Regions from separate parts of the Clostridium sp. 10cd* genome, predicted to be linked through region 1. Evidence: predicted binding sites of a transcription regulator. Region 1 holds the regulator's gene; each other region holds the start of a gene.
What was found. Region 1 encodes HrcA, which represses chaperone genes, less so after heat shock. Its sites were predicted from a motif close to TGTTAGCACTCNNNNNNNNNGAGTGCTAACA; they were not measured.

Region 1 (4,385 bases):
ATACGGCCAATCTCTCGGTATTCTCCATCCTTCTTTTCAAACAGCGGTGTTTCCTTTTCGACACGCACCGTTTGTGCATAATGCGAAGAGACATCAACAGCAGCCGTTTGCTCCTGCTTGGGATACATCCAATCGATGGCCAGCATCACACAACATACAAAACCTAGCGCAAGCACTAGGAATTGTAGTCGTTTCGTTTTCTTACTTCTTTTCTTCAAATTCAGCGTCTACAACGTTGTCATCGTTGTTTGCGTTGTTTGCACCTGCTCCTGCATTTGGATCCGCACTCTGCTGCTGGTACATCTGTGCACTAGCTGCCTGTGCAGCCTTTTCCAGTGCCTCCAGTTTTTCCTTTACAGCATCCATGTCATTTTCATCCAGGGATTTCTGCAGATCATCACGCAGCTTCTGTGTTTCTTCCTTCTGCTTCGCATCAATCTTATCACCGTTGTCAGCCAGCATGGAATCAATCTGAGCAATGAAGCCCTCTGCACGGTTACGCAGATCGATTTCTTCCTTGCGTTTTTCATCCTCAGCCTTGTGCTCCTCAGCCTCACGAACCATACGATCGATTTCCTCATCGCTCAGTCCGCTCGTATTCTGAATCGTGATAGACTGTTCCTTACCGGTACCCTTATCCTTTGCGGATACGTGCACGATACCGTTTACGTCAATATCAAAGGTAACTTCAATCTGAGGTACACCACGGCGAGCCGGAGCGATACCATCCAGCTTGAACATACCAAGCTCCTTATTGTCATTTGCCATCGGACGCTCACCCTGCAGAACACGGATATCTACAGCAGGCTGGTTGTCCGCAGCCGTTGAGAACACCTGAGATTTGCTAGTCGGAATGGTTGTGTTACGTGGAATCAGCACAGTCATGACACCACCCATTGTCTCGATACCAAGGCTCAATGGTGTAACATCCAGCAACAGAACATCCTTTACATCACCGGCGATAACACCACCCTGAATAGCGGCACCCATAGCAACGACTTCATCCGGATTTACGGATTTGTTTGGTTCCTTGCCCAGAACGCTCTTAACAGCTTCCTGTACAGCAGGAATACGGGTAGATCCACCGACCAGCAGTACCTGGTGAATATCATTTTTTGTCAGACCGGCATCGCGCAGTGCGTTTCTTACCGGTTCCATTGTACGCTCAACCAGAGATTTTGTCATTTCATCAAATTTTGCACGTGTCAGTGTAGCCTCAAAGTGCAGAGGTCCATCTGCTCCAGCAGAGATAAACGGCAGGGAAATCTGTGTCTGTACAACTCCGCTCAGATCCTTCTTCGCTTTTTCTCCAGCCTCTTTCAGACGCTGCATAGCCATGGTATCCTTGCGCAGGTCAACCCCGTTTTCCTTCTTGAAGGTATCAACCATCCAGTCAACAACAACGTTATCGAAGTCATCTCCACCTAATTTTGTATCACCGTTTGTGGACAGTACCTCAAAGGTTCCATCCGCAAGCTCCAGGATAGATACGTCAAACGTACCTCCACCTAAGTCATATACCAGAACCTTCTGTTCTTTTTCAGTTTTATCAATACCGTAAGCCAGAGCTGCAGCTGTCGGCTCATTGATGATACGCTCTACTTCCAGACCGGCGATTTTCCCTGCATCCTTGGTAGCCTGACGCTGGGAATCGTTGAAGTATGCAGGTACGGTGATAACTGCTTTCTCAATCTTTTCTCCAAGATAATCCTCGGCATAGGATTTCAGATACTGCAGAATCATCGCGCTGACTTCCTGCGGTGTATACTGCTTGCCTTCCAGTTCAACCTTTTCATTTGTACCCATCAGACGCTTGATTGAGCTGATGGTGTTCTTGTTTGTAACAACCTGACGCTTTGCGGCATCACCGACAATACGTTCACCGTTCTTGTATGCGACAACAGATGGTGTTGTACGGTTTCCTTCCGGATTTGTGATGACCTTGCATTCACCACCGTCCATAACGGACACACAGCTGTTTGTTGTTCCTAAGTCAATACCAATAATTTTACTCATAATCGTTATCCTCCTTTTATCTATTCGCTAACCTTTACAAGTGTTGCACGTAATACACGATCCTTCAGCATATATCCCTTTTGCAGGACCTCGATGACCATACCGCTTTCCACGCCATCCTTGGCCTCCTGCATCAGGGCCTGATGGAAGTTTGGATCAAACGGCTTGTCCAGCGCTTCGATTTCCTTTACACCCTCCTGATTCAGGATGTGTACCAGCTGCTGGTAAATCATCTCAAAGCCCTTGGCGTAGTTTTTGACATTCTGATCATCGACCTTGACATCCAGCGCACGCTCCAGGTTATCCAGAACCGGCAGGATTTCCATCGCAAAGCTTTGAATGCGGTACTTGCGCACATTGTCGCTTTCACTCTGCAGACGCTTCTTCAGATTTTCTGTATCTGCATACGCCTTGAAGTAGGCATTCTTGTTTGCTGCCGCCTCTTCCTTCAGCTTTACGATTTCTTCTTCCAGTTCCTCGATTTTTTTCTTCTTACCGAATTTTGCGGATTTCTTATCTTCCTTTTCCGCTTCCTTCGCATCCTTTTTCTCTGCCTTGGCAGCATCCTGCTCTGTCTTTGCTTCTTCGCTTTGCTCGGCAGCCTTTGCTTCCTCGTTTACAACTTCTTTTTCTTCCTGCATGATGACCTCCTTATCGATTTTCACTTCTGTATAAATCTTCGATTACTTTGCTCATATATTCCATAAGGGCAACGACACGGCTGTACTGCATGCGGGTAGGTCCCACGATCATCAGTTCCCCTTCTTCATCCTCGTTCAGCTTGAACTTGCTGGATACCACGGCAACATTATTGACCTGAATCAGTTCATTGTCACCGCCGATTTCAATGGCGACATCACCCTCGTGATTGGCCAGCTGGCGAAACAGACTGCTGTCCTCCAGCATCTTCATAAGCTCCTTCAGCTTTTCGATATCTGCGAATTCCGGCTGATACAGCATATTGCTCTGTCCGCTGCAGTATACATGGTCGGTTGCAAACCGCATGAATGCATTAACGAAGGCTTCAAACAGCACCTCGTGACGGGCAATATGGCTGGCCAGCAGCGGCTCAATCTGCTGCATGCGCTCCACCACCTCATTGATCGGTGTGCCGCTCAGCTTGTCATTGAGCAGATTACAGCAGGTTTTGATATCCTCAACGCTCACGGCCGTATTGAAGTGAAATGTCTTATTTTCCGTATGCCCGTGATCGGTGATGAAGACTGCAACCGCACTGGTGTCACTGAGTGGAAACAGCTGTATGTGCTGCAGTGTCTGGTAACGGCTTTCCGGCCCCAGCACCACGGAAGTCAGCGAGGTCATCTGAGATAGAATATCACAGCTTTTCTTAACGATTTCATCCATTGAATAATGACGCTCCTGAAATACAGCCTGCAGAGAATGCTTGACTCCATCATCCAGTTCACGCTCCATCAGATTTTCAACATAGAACCGATAACCGCGACTGCTTGGTATACGACCGCTGGAGGTATGTGTTTTCTCCAGCAGACCCAGATCCTCCAGTGCAGCCATCTCATTGCGAATGGTGGCACTGGAACAGTTGAAATCCAGCAGGTCCATCAGTTTCTTGGAACCGACAGGCTCGGCAGTCCGGGTGAACTCATCTACTATCGTTTTAAAGATCGCCGTCTGGCGTTTTGTAAGCATATGGTTCACTCCTTTCTAGCACTCAACCTCTATGTCTGCTAATAGTATATTCCAATATTTTAGCACTGTCAACACTTTAGTGCTAAAATCCATAAAAATTGTTATCAGTTTCTGGAAATATTAGGAAAGTGCTCTGTTTTGCCCAGCGTTGGAAAAATGCATATATTCACGCAAATGGATTGCCAAGAGCCGCAGCTTGCTATATACTTTTCCCAGGGCAAACCCGGATACTCACACATATACTATAAATATATAAGAAAGAAAGAAGGAATGATCATATGAATTATATACAATGGAACTACGAGGATGATTTGCTTGCAGGTACGACGCTGCGCGATTCATCCCTGCCGGAAAACAACAATATGGCACTGCACGCCTGTTTACGGAAAGAGGATGTTTTAAATAATCGTGATACTCTGTCAAAAGCACTCCATATAGCATCGTCACAGTGGACCTTTGCTATGCAGACGCACTCCGATCATATCCATGAGGTAACCGCCGCAGATGCCGGCAGAGGCTATCGTGTTTATGAGGAGGGGATTGCGGATTGTGATGCCCTTTACACAAAGGAAAGAAACATCGCAATCGGTGTCTTTCATGCAGATTGCGTGCCGGTACTTCTATATGACCCCTTTACCGGTATCATTGCCGCTATTCACAGTGGCTGGCAGGGAACCGTGCAGGAAATCACACGCAAAACC
Region 2 (4,385 bases), 260 kb from region 1:
CATACGCTTGTCCGCTGTGTCTTGGCATTGATGATAATAGGAATCACCTTGGCAGTATCTGCATCCTTATCGACATAGACATGACAGTTTCCGGTGCCCGTTTCCAGTACTGGTACCGTTGCATTTTTAACCGTATTGGCAATCAGTCCGGCACCGCCGCGGGGAATCAGCACATCGAGATATGCATTCAGCTTCATAAAGGCAGTTGCCGTTTCCCGGGAGGTATCCTCCAGAAGTGTGATGATATCCGCACAGAAGCCACAGGCAGCGGCAGCCCTTCGCATACTGCTTACGATAACCAGATTGCTTTGCAGAATATCCTTGCTGCCACGCAGCATAACCGCATTGCCGGCTTTTAAAGACAGGACCGCCGCATCCACGGTCACATTCGGTCTTGCTTCATAGATCATGCCGACGACACCCAGTGCAACACGCATGGTTCCAATCTGCAATCCGTTTTCTGTAGTATGCATATCTGTGATTTCTCCGATAGGATCCGGTAATGCACATACCTGATACACACCCTCGATAATCTGCTGCATCCGTGCTTCATTTAACAGCATGCGATCAAGCAGCCCTGCATTCATACCATTCGCTTTCCCGTTTTCAACATCTAGGGCATTCGCTTTGAGGATAGCGGGCATATCCTGTTCCAATTGCTTTGCGATTGCACGTAGCAATGCGTCTTTCTGATTTCTGTCCGCATTCATAATCTGACGGGATGCCTGCTTACAGGCATTTCCCAACTGTTCCAGTGTCTTCATCTAAACTTCCTCCTTTGTATCAAACAGGGTACCGCGATATTCATCCCGAAGGATATCATACAGAATGGATGGCTTTTTCCCATTGGCGATAATCATGGGAATACCATGCTCATTTGCAAACTGTGCTGCGGATATCTTGGTAACCATGCCACCGGTACCTCGTGAAGACCCTGCACCCTTTGCCATATTGAAAATGGATTCATCAATGCTGTTGACGACCGGAATCAATTTGGCATTTTTGTTTTTTACGGGGTCATCCTCATACAATCCATCAATATCGGACAGCAGCACCAGCAGATCGGCATTGGTCAGATAAGCGGTTACTGCACTCAGTGTATCATTGTCCCCATAGGCGATTTCATCGACTGCCACACTGTCATTTTCATTGACAATGGGAATCACACCATATTCCAGCAGGGTTTCCAACGTATTGACTGCATTCTCACGCAGCATCTCGTTCTTTGTGACAGTTTTGGTAATCAGCAGCTGTGCGATGCTTTGTCCGTATTGAGAGAAGAATTTATCATAGATAAACATTAGCTCACACTGTCCCACTGAGGCAGCTGCCTGTTTTTCACGCATCAGCTCCGGACGTTTGCGCATCTGCATCTTGGCTACACCTGCCGCAACTGCGCCACTGCTTACCAGGACAATATCCAAACCACTGTTTTTGATATCGCTCAGCACCATTGCAAGGGCATCTATTCGTTGGAAATTTAAACCGCCTCCGGAATGTGTCAGCGTGGAGGAACCAACTTTGACTACCATCCGTTTTATTTCTTTCATATCTTTCATTTATTTACAACTCCTTTGAAAATTGTTTCTTCTATTATACCGAAGAAGAATCAAAGACGCAATGCTTTCTATATATGAATATGAAATACACGCTTCCAATAGACAATGGCGAATATTAGGAAAAGGGGGTAAGTGTTGAAAGGAAACTCTACAGTCAGTAAAGGCTATGGATAAAAAGAGGATAGCTCTTCTCGTATACAAGCCTTGTAGATTACTTGCATAAACAAAAAAAACATTATGTGTAGAGTCTAATAAAAAAAGAGGATTTATCACGAGAGGAAATAAGATTGGACAGGCTGTAATCGTGACTCTATCGTATATACATGACGGTGAAATAGCGTGCCAGTGTTTTGGGAGTGAATAGAAATCAGAAAGCGAGTAAAGTTTTTGATTTTTAGCACTAAAGTGTTGACAGTGCTAAAATTCTGTACTATACTGTTAGCAGACTTAAAGAGCGAGTGCTAACAGGAGGTAATTACGTATGGCGAGAAAGAAACAATTCAAGGCTGAGTCCAAACGTCTATTAGATCTGATGATCAACTCTATTTATACACATAAGGAAATCTTTTTGAGAGAGCTGATCTCCAATGCAAGTGATGCAATTGACAAGCTGTATTATCAGGCACTGTCTGATAACCTGAGTGATGTAGATACATCCGGCTTTAAAATTTATCTGGAGGCAGATAAGGAAAACCGTACTCTGACAATTCGTGATAACGGTCTGGGTATGAACAAGGATGAGCTTGAGGACAATCTGGGAACGATTGCGAAGAGTGGCTCTCTGGCGTTTAAGCAGGAGATGGAAGAGGCAGAGAAGAAGGATGATGTGGATATCATCGGACAGTTTGGTGTCGGCTTCTATTCTGCATTTATGGTTGCCAGCCGTGTGGAGGTAACGACGAAGAAATACGGTGAGGAAACCGCCTATCTGTGGAGCAGCAATGCGGTTGACGGCTATTCCATTGATGAATGTGAAAAAGAGGAGCATGGAACAGAAATCGTTCTGTATCTGAAGGATAACACGGAAGATGAGAATTATGATGACTATCTGCAGCAGTATGAGATTGAGCGTCTGATTAAGAAATATTCCGACTATATCCGTTACCCGATTGAGATGTGGGTGGAAACCAGCAAGCGTGTGGACGATGCGGAAAGTGAAAACGAGGATGCGGATAAGCCTGCGGAACCGAAATATGAAACTGTAAAGGAATTGAAAACGCTGAATTCCATGATTCCGTTGTGGAAGAGAAGCAAGTCTGAAATAACAAAAGAAGAATACGATGAGTTCTATAAGAGCAAATTCAACGATTATACAGAGCCGCAGAAGGTGATTCATACGAGTGTAGAGGGTGCAGTTTCCTTTACAACACTGATGTTTATCCCGGGTAAGGCACCGTTCAACTATTATTCTCAGGACTACAAGAAGGGTCTGCAGCTGTATAGCCGTGGTGTCTTCATTATGGATAATGCGGAAGAGCTGATTCCGGAGCATTTCCGTTTCGTAAAGGGTCTGGTGGATTCTCAGGATCTTTCTTTGAATATCTCCCGTGAAATGCTGCAGCATGACCGTCAGCTGAAGGTGATTGCGAACCGTATCGAAAAGAAAATCAAATCCGAGCTGCTGCTGATGCTGCGCAATGACCGCGAAGAGTATGAGAAGTTCTGGAAGAATTTCGGTCTGCAGATCAAATTCGGTGTATACAATGACTTTGGCGCAAACAAGGAAACCCTGCAGGATCTGCTGATGTTCTATTCCAGCAAGGAACAGAAGTTGGTTACACTGGATGAATATATTAACCGCATGGAGGAAGGACAGGAGCACATCTACTTCATGAGCGGTGACAAGGTTGAACTGATTGACAATCTGCCACAGGTCAAGAAGGTGAAGGAAAAGGGATATGAAATCCTGTATCTGACGGACAATGTGGATGAGTTTGCATTACAGGCACTGATGAATTACAAAGAGAAAACCTTTAAGAACATTTCTCAGGGTGATCTGGACCTGGATAGTGAAGAGGAAAAGAAGGAACTGGAGAAAAAGGCTGAGGAAAATAAGGATCTGTTAAGCGGCATTAAGGAAGTGCTGGGCGATAAGGTGAAGGATGTTAAGATTTCTTCCCGCCTGGTGGATGATCCGGTTTGTCTGAGCAGTGAGGAAGGCATGTCCTTTGAGATGGAAAAGGTGTTAAGTGCTATGCCGGAAGGAAATCCGTATGGTATGAAGGCATCCCGTATTCTGGAAATCAATCCGAATCATGAAATCTTCAATGCTTTGCAGAAGGTATACGAGCAGGATAAGGATGCAGTGAAGGATTATGCAGATTTATTGTACGATCAGGCATTGCTGATTGAGGGCTTCCCGATTGAAAATCCTACAGAATTCTCTAAGAAAATCTGTGATTTCATGGTAAAGGCCAGCAAATAAAAACGCATTCCGTTAAATTAAACAAGAAAACAACCTGTTTTAGTGAAGCTTTACACTGAAACAGGTTTTCTTATTACCTAGAGATTTCAAATGCAGAAAAAAGTGATGAAACGCCCATATGAAGCAATAGTGACTTTTACTGTCCATAACACGCGGATAGCGACATCTGTATATCAGCAGTATGCGCAGGAACAGGTCGTCTTTTTGTAGCATTATGGGAAGGAACAAGTAATCGTCCATTGCCAGTGGAAAATATGCTGCTGTACCAGGTGAAAGCGAGGCGAAACGGTTACGAAGAACAATAAAGACATGGAAGACTGCTTCCAGCTGCTTTGGCAGAAATGCTGCTGAATACGTCGCATGGCGAAAGCATAGAGTAAAGTCAAACACCTGCTTTTTCA
Region 3 (4,385 bases), 300 kb from region 1:
CTTCCCCGTACGAAATGCTGCAATCTTCTGTCACAGTCTGTTCACTCTCGTTATCCTTATACAGAATGCAGGAGCTCTTTGCGGGAATGGTAAGCTGCAGGCTTCCGCCTTCACTTCTGTATGTCGTGCCACGCAGAAAATCCTTCCAGCAGCCCTGTGGGATAGGCAGCTCTGCTTCATAATCCGCATCTGCCACATTGCATGCGATATACAGACTGTCCTGCTCACAGCTTCGACAGAATACAAACTGTTCATTACGAAGCAGTACCTGCTCATAGCTGCCGTGGCTGCAGGCTCTCATCTTATGCACGAAAGAAAGCAGAGCAAGGTGCTCACAGAGCTTTTCTGAATCAAACTCACACAGCTGCAGGCAGGGGCGGATATCGGCATCGCTGCCGTTGTGCTTTCTACCCTCAACTGCATATTCACTGCCGTAATAAATGCTTGGAATTCCCGGCATGGTGAAGAGGATGGTATATATATTAAACAGATCCTCTTTGTTTTTAACGGTGCTTGCCAGACGGTTTACGTCGTGATTATCGACGAAATTATACAGATCCAGTCCCTGATAGATTCCACCGTTGCCAAACTGCCGGTTCAAGGAATATCCGATTTCAAAATAATTCCTTTCATTGTGAGAGGAATACAGTCCCTTATAGCATTCATAATTGGTAACGGAATCCAGCATGTCGGGATTTGCCCAGCGGTTGTAATCACCGTGTATGATTTCCCCCATCAGCCAGAAGTCCGGATTTTTTTCTTTACAGAACGCCTTCAGTCTGCGAAAAAACTCGGGACGTATACAATCGGCTGCATCCAGGCGCAGGCCGTCGATGTGAAACTCATCCATCCACATCGCAACACTGTCCAGCAGATAGCGAACAACCTCTTCATTCTCCAGATTGAGCTTTACCAGATTATAGTGTCCTTCCCATGCATCATAGGTAAAATCATCATTCAGCGGACTGCGTGCATGAAAGTGCAGGTTGGAAAACCAGTCGCAATAGGTTGATTTCTCCTTCTTTTCCTGAACATCGCGAAATGCCCAGAAATCACGACCGACATGATTGAACACACCATCCAAAACGATGCGGATGTCGGCTGCATGCAGGCTGTCGCATACCCTCTTGAAATCATCGTTTGTACCTAAGCGATGATCCAGCATACGATAATCGCTTGTGTCATAGCCATGCTCATGGCTTTCAAAAACCGGCCCCAGGTACAAGGCATTGACTCCCAGCTTTTTCATATGGGGAATCCAGTCCTCCACCTTCTTTATGGAGTGCGTGATCTCCTCCTCATGATACTGCGCTGCGCCAACAAAGCCCAGCGGATAAATGTGATAAAATACTGCTTCTTTGATCCAGCTTGTCATAAATTCACCTCTAATATTAGTATACCATGGAACCGGGTTGGCAAAAAGAAAAAGGATGCTTTTTACGCATCCTCTCACACTTATTCAATAGGAATAAAGCGTTTTTCTTCAACCTTGCGGCTCTCTTCCTTCGGGAAGGTGATTTTCAGCTCGCCGTTGTCGAAGCTTGCACGGATATCCTCCTCACGGATTGCATTTCCGACATAAAAGCTTCTTGCACAGGAACCGCTGTAGCGCTCCTGACGGATGATGTTTCCTTTGTCATCCTTCTCTTCGTTGGAACTGTTTTTTGCGGCTGTAATGTTGAGGTATCCATCCTTTAAATCCAGATGAATGTCTTCCTTCTTATAACCAGGCAGCTCCATGTCCAGCAGATAGTTACCGTCTAGCTCACGAACATCTGTTTTCATGCAGCTGTTGCTCTTTGTGAAAAACGGATCCTTCCACATGTCTTCAAATGTGTCTGTAAATACGTCTGGTAAAAATCTCATCATAAAGTCCACCTCTTTCTATCGTATTGTATGATTCAGATTTTTCAGATGTGTACAAATATCTGCGGGAAGCAATACTGTATCCATCGCCTCGATTCCTAAAACCATGTCCTGCAGGTACCTTACCTCATCTTCACTGTTATTATATCACATAATTTAGCACTGTCAATACTAGAGTGCTAAAAACATGATTTTTTTCTATAGTCCGTTATGATTTTGGGCTTTAAATAATCAGTGCAAAGGCTGTAAAACACTAGAGATAGAAGGACATGTACCTTCTATGCTCTTGTCATCATCAGAGGAAGCCTCACATATTTTACACGAGCAGTGAATTGAGTCCTTCACGAAAACGATGCCTACAGGCTTTTTCGTTTAGCATCCGCACAAGAGAACGTATGCCGTTTTGCGTCTTGTGAAATAATAATACATAGCATATAATGATGAAAAAGAATGGGAGGAAGCGATATGGCAGCTATTATTTTTCTGGCATTGGGTGCGCTGATGCTCTATTTTGCAGTGGAGATTGGCATGCGCAGGCGTATTGCATTTCTGCATGATTATCATTATCAGAATATGAAGGAAGAGGATATCACACCCTATCTGCATCTGATGGGAGTGGGGCTTGCTGTTGTGGGGATGTGCTTTGTCAGCTCTGCAGTGATTCTGTCGTGCCAAAAGGTGCTTTTTCTGCCGGTGTTGTTTGGCGGTCTGCTTCCGAAAAATCGGAGTTATGCTCTATGCCCAGTATCGCTATAACGGAGGTATCTTCAGCTGATCATACATATAAATAAAGAAGCTGTCGGACTGTGAATCGTATAAAGCAGCGGGAAGCTTTAAGGGAAAATGCTGGCATACGGCATCTTTGAAAAGCTTAGCAGACAGATAAAGAGTAGAAAGCTTTGCTGCAGCTTCAGGATGGCAATCAAAAAAACAGGCAATTTTGAATTTTGTCTGCTTTTCATCAGCCTAAGTCCCTGTTTCATTGCCCATATTGCTTATGGCTATGCTGCTTTTTTATAAATAGTACGGCCTTCCTTGATGGTTTCCATGACCTGAATGTCACGGAGCTTCATCGGCTCAGCCTTTAATGGATCCTCATTCAGAATAACCAGATCTGCCAGCTTTCCGGCCTCCAGTGTACCCTTGCGGTCCTCCTCGAAATACTGATAGGCGGCGTTAATGGTCACAGCCTTCAGTGCTTCCAGAACACTGATGCGCTGCTGTTCACCCAGTACGACACCATTCTTCGTGACACGATTGACTGCAGCCCATACACTTTCCAGCATATCCGGCAGAATAACCGGGGTATCCTGATGGAAGGTAAAGGGAATGTGATTTTTCAGGGCACTGGCGGTACAGGAGATATTTTCTGCCCGTTGTTTTCCGAAATTGACAAGGTGTACATCACCCCAGTGATATACATGGGCAACAAAATAGCTTGGCATCACGCCGGTTTCTTTCAGCTGCGGCAGCTGATCCGGACGCAGGGTTTGGGAATGTACCATGACCGGACGGGTATCTGTGGTTTTCTGTCTGCTGTGATGATAGCCGTTCAGCATCTGCTGGCTTGCGGCATCTCCGTTGCAGTGCACCAGCAGCTGGCGGTGTTCATCAAGAGCCTGCTGTACGTAGCCGTCCACCTGCTCATCCGTATAGATCGGATAGCCGCAATAATCACCGCTGTTTTCATACGGCTTGCTCATCCATGCCGTCTTCCCCTGTGGGGAGCCGTCCAGAAACAGCTTGTAGCCGCCGATGCGAAAGTGGTTCCTGTACTCCTTAAGGTCCTCTCTTTGCTGAACAACCTCGCTGTCCTCCACGATATCCACGTATGCAACCATATCCAGCAGCATCTGATCGCTGCGGCCAAGGCGTTCGTAAATATCCACCTCGCTCCTGTGCGCAAAGCCCTCCTGTGCTGTGGTAATACCGAAGCTGGCATAGATTTTCTGTGCCTCGACGGCATACGCATCAATGTTTTCCAGACTCATGACACGTTCTCCGGGACCGCGCATGAAGGTAACCTCTTCCATATACCCGTTCAGGTGTCCCTGCTCATCACGGCCATAGCTTCCACCCTCCGGATTCTTCACGCTGTCATCCAGACCATAAGCCTGCAGAGCCATGGTATTTAAGACTCCCATGTGGAAGGAGGAGTGTGCAAGAATGATAGGATGCGTACGGCTTGCGGCATCCAGCTCATGGCAGTTTGGATGCCGGTGCTCAGCAAGTGCATTATGGTCATAGCCAAAGCCCATCACCCATTCACCATCCGCTAGCTGTTTCTCTTCAATGTAGCGTTTGATTTCCTCCTGAATATCCGCAACACAGGTGCAGCTTTTCAGCGGAACAAATTTCAGGGTGTTCGCAAACTGCAGCATGTGGGAGTGCGCATCGATAAAGGAGGGCATCAGGCATGCTCCCTGCAAATCGATTCGCTCACAATCTGCCTCGCATAGAGGCTCCAGATCCTTCCTTGTGCCGACTGCCTGAATACTTCCGTCCCTGATCAGCAGTGC

Region 2: a site for HrcA is predicted at 1,996-2,026, ahead of htpG (molecular chaperone HtpG). Genes of this name have one in related genera too.
Region 3: a site for HrcA is predicted at 2,021-2,051, ahead of ACG3M1_RS16215 (Hsp20/alpha crystallin family protein). Genes of this name have one in related genera too.

What each region holds. Positions count from the first base shown of each region.
Region 1 covers NZ_CP172347.1:2,952,029-2,956,413, forward strand. The annotation lists gene ACG3M1_RS14625 (polysaccharide deacetylase family protein) at 1-146, opposite strand, end outside; gene dnaK (molecular chaperone DnaK) at 202-2,016, opposite strand; gene grpE (nucleotide exchange factor GrpE) at 2,037-2,657, opposite strand; gene hrcA (heat-inducible transcriptional repressor HrcA) at 2,668-3,684, opposite strand; gene pgeF (peptidoglycan editing factor PgeF) at 3,963-4,385, shown strand, end outside.
Region 2 covers NZ_CP172347.1:3,209,416-3,213,800, reverse strand. The annotation lists gene ACG3M1_RS16035 (glutamate-5-semialdehyde dehydrogenase) at 1-764, opposite strand, end outside; gene proB (glutamate 5-kinase) at 765-1,559, opposite strand; gene htpG (molecular chaperone HtpG) at 2,041-3,984, shown strand.
Region 3 covers NZ_CP172347.1:3,255,166-3,259,550, reverse strand. The annotation lists gene ACG3M1_RS16220 (DUF1653 domain-containing protein) at 1-1,375, opposite strand, end outside; gene ACG3M1_RS16215 (Hsp20/alpha crystallin family protein) at 1,456-1,869, opposite strand; gene ACG3M1_RS16210 (hypothetical protein) at 2,332-2,622, shown strand; gene ACG3M1_RS16205 (amidohydrolase) at 2,868-4,385, opposite strand, start outside.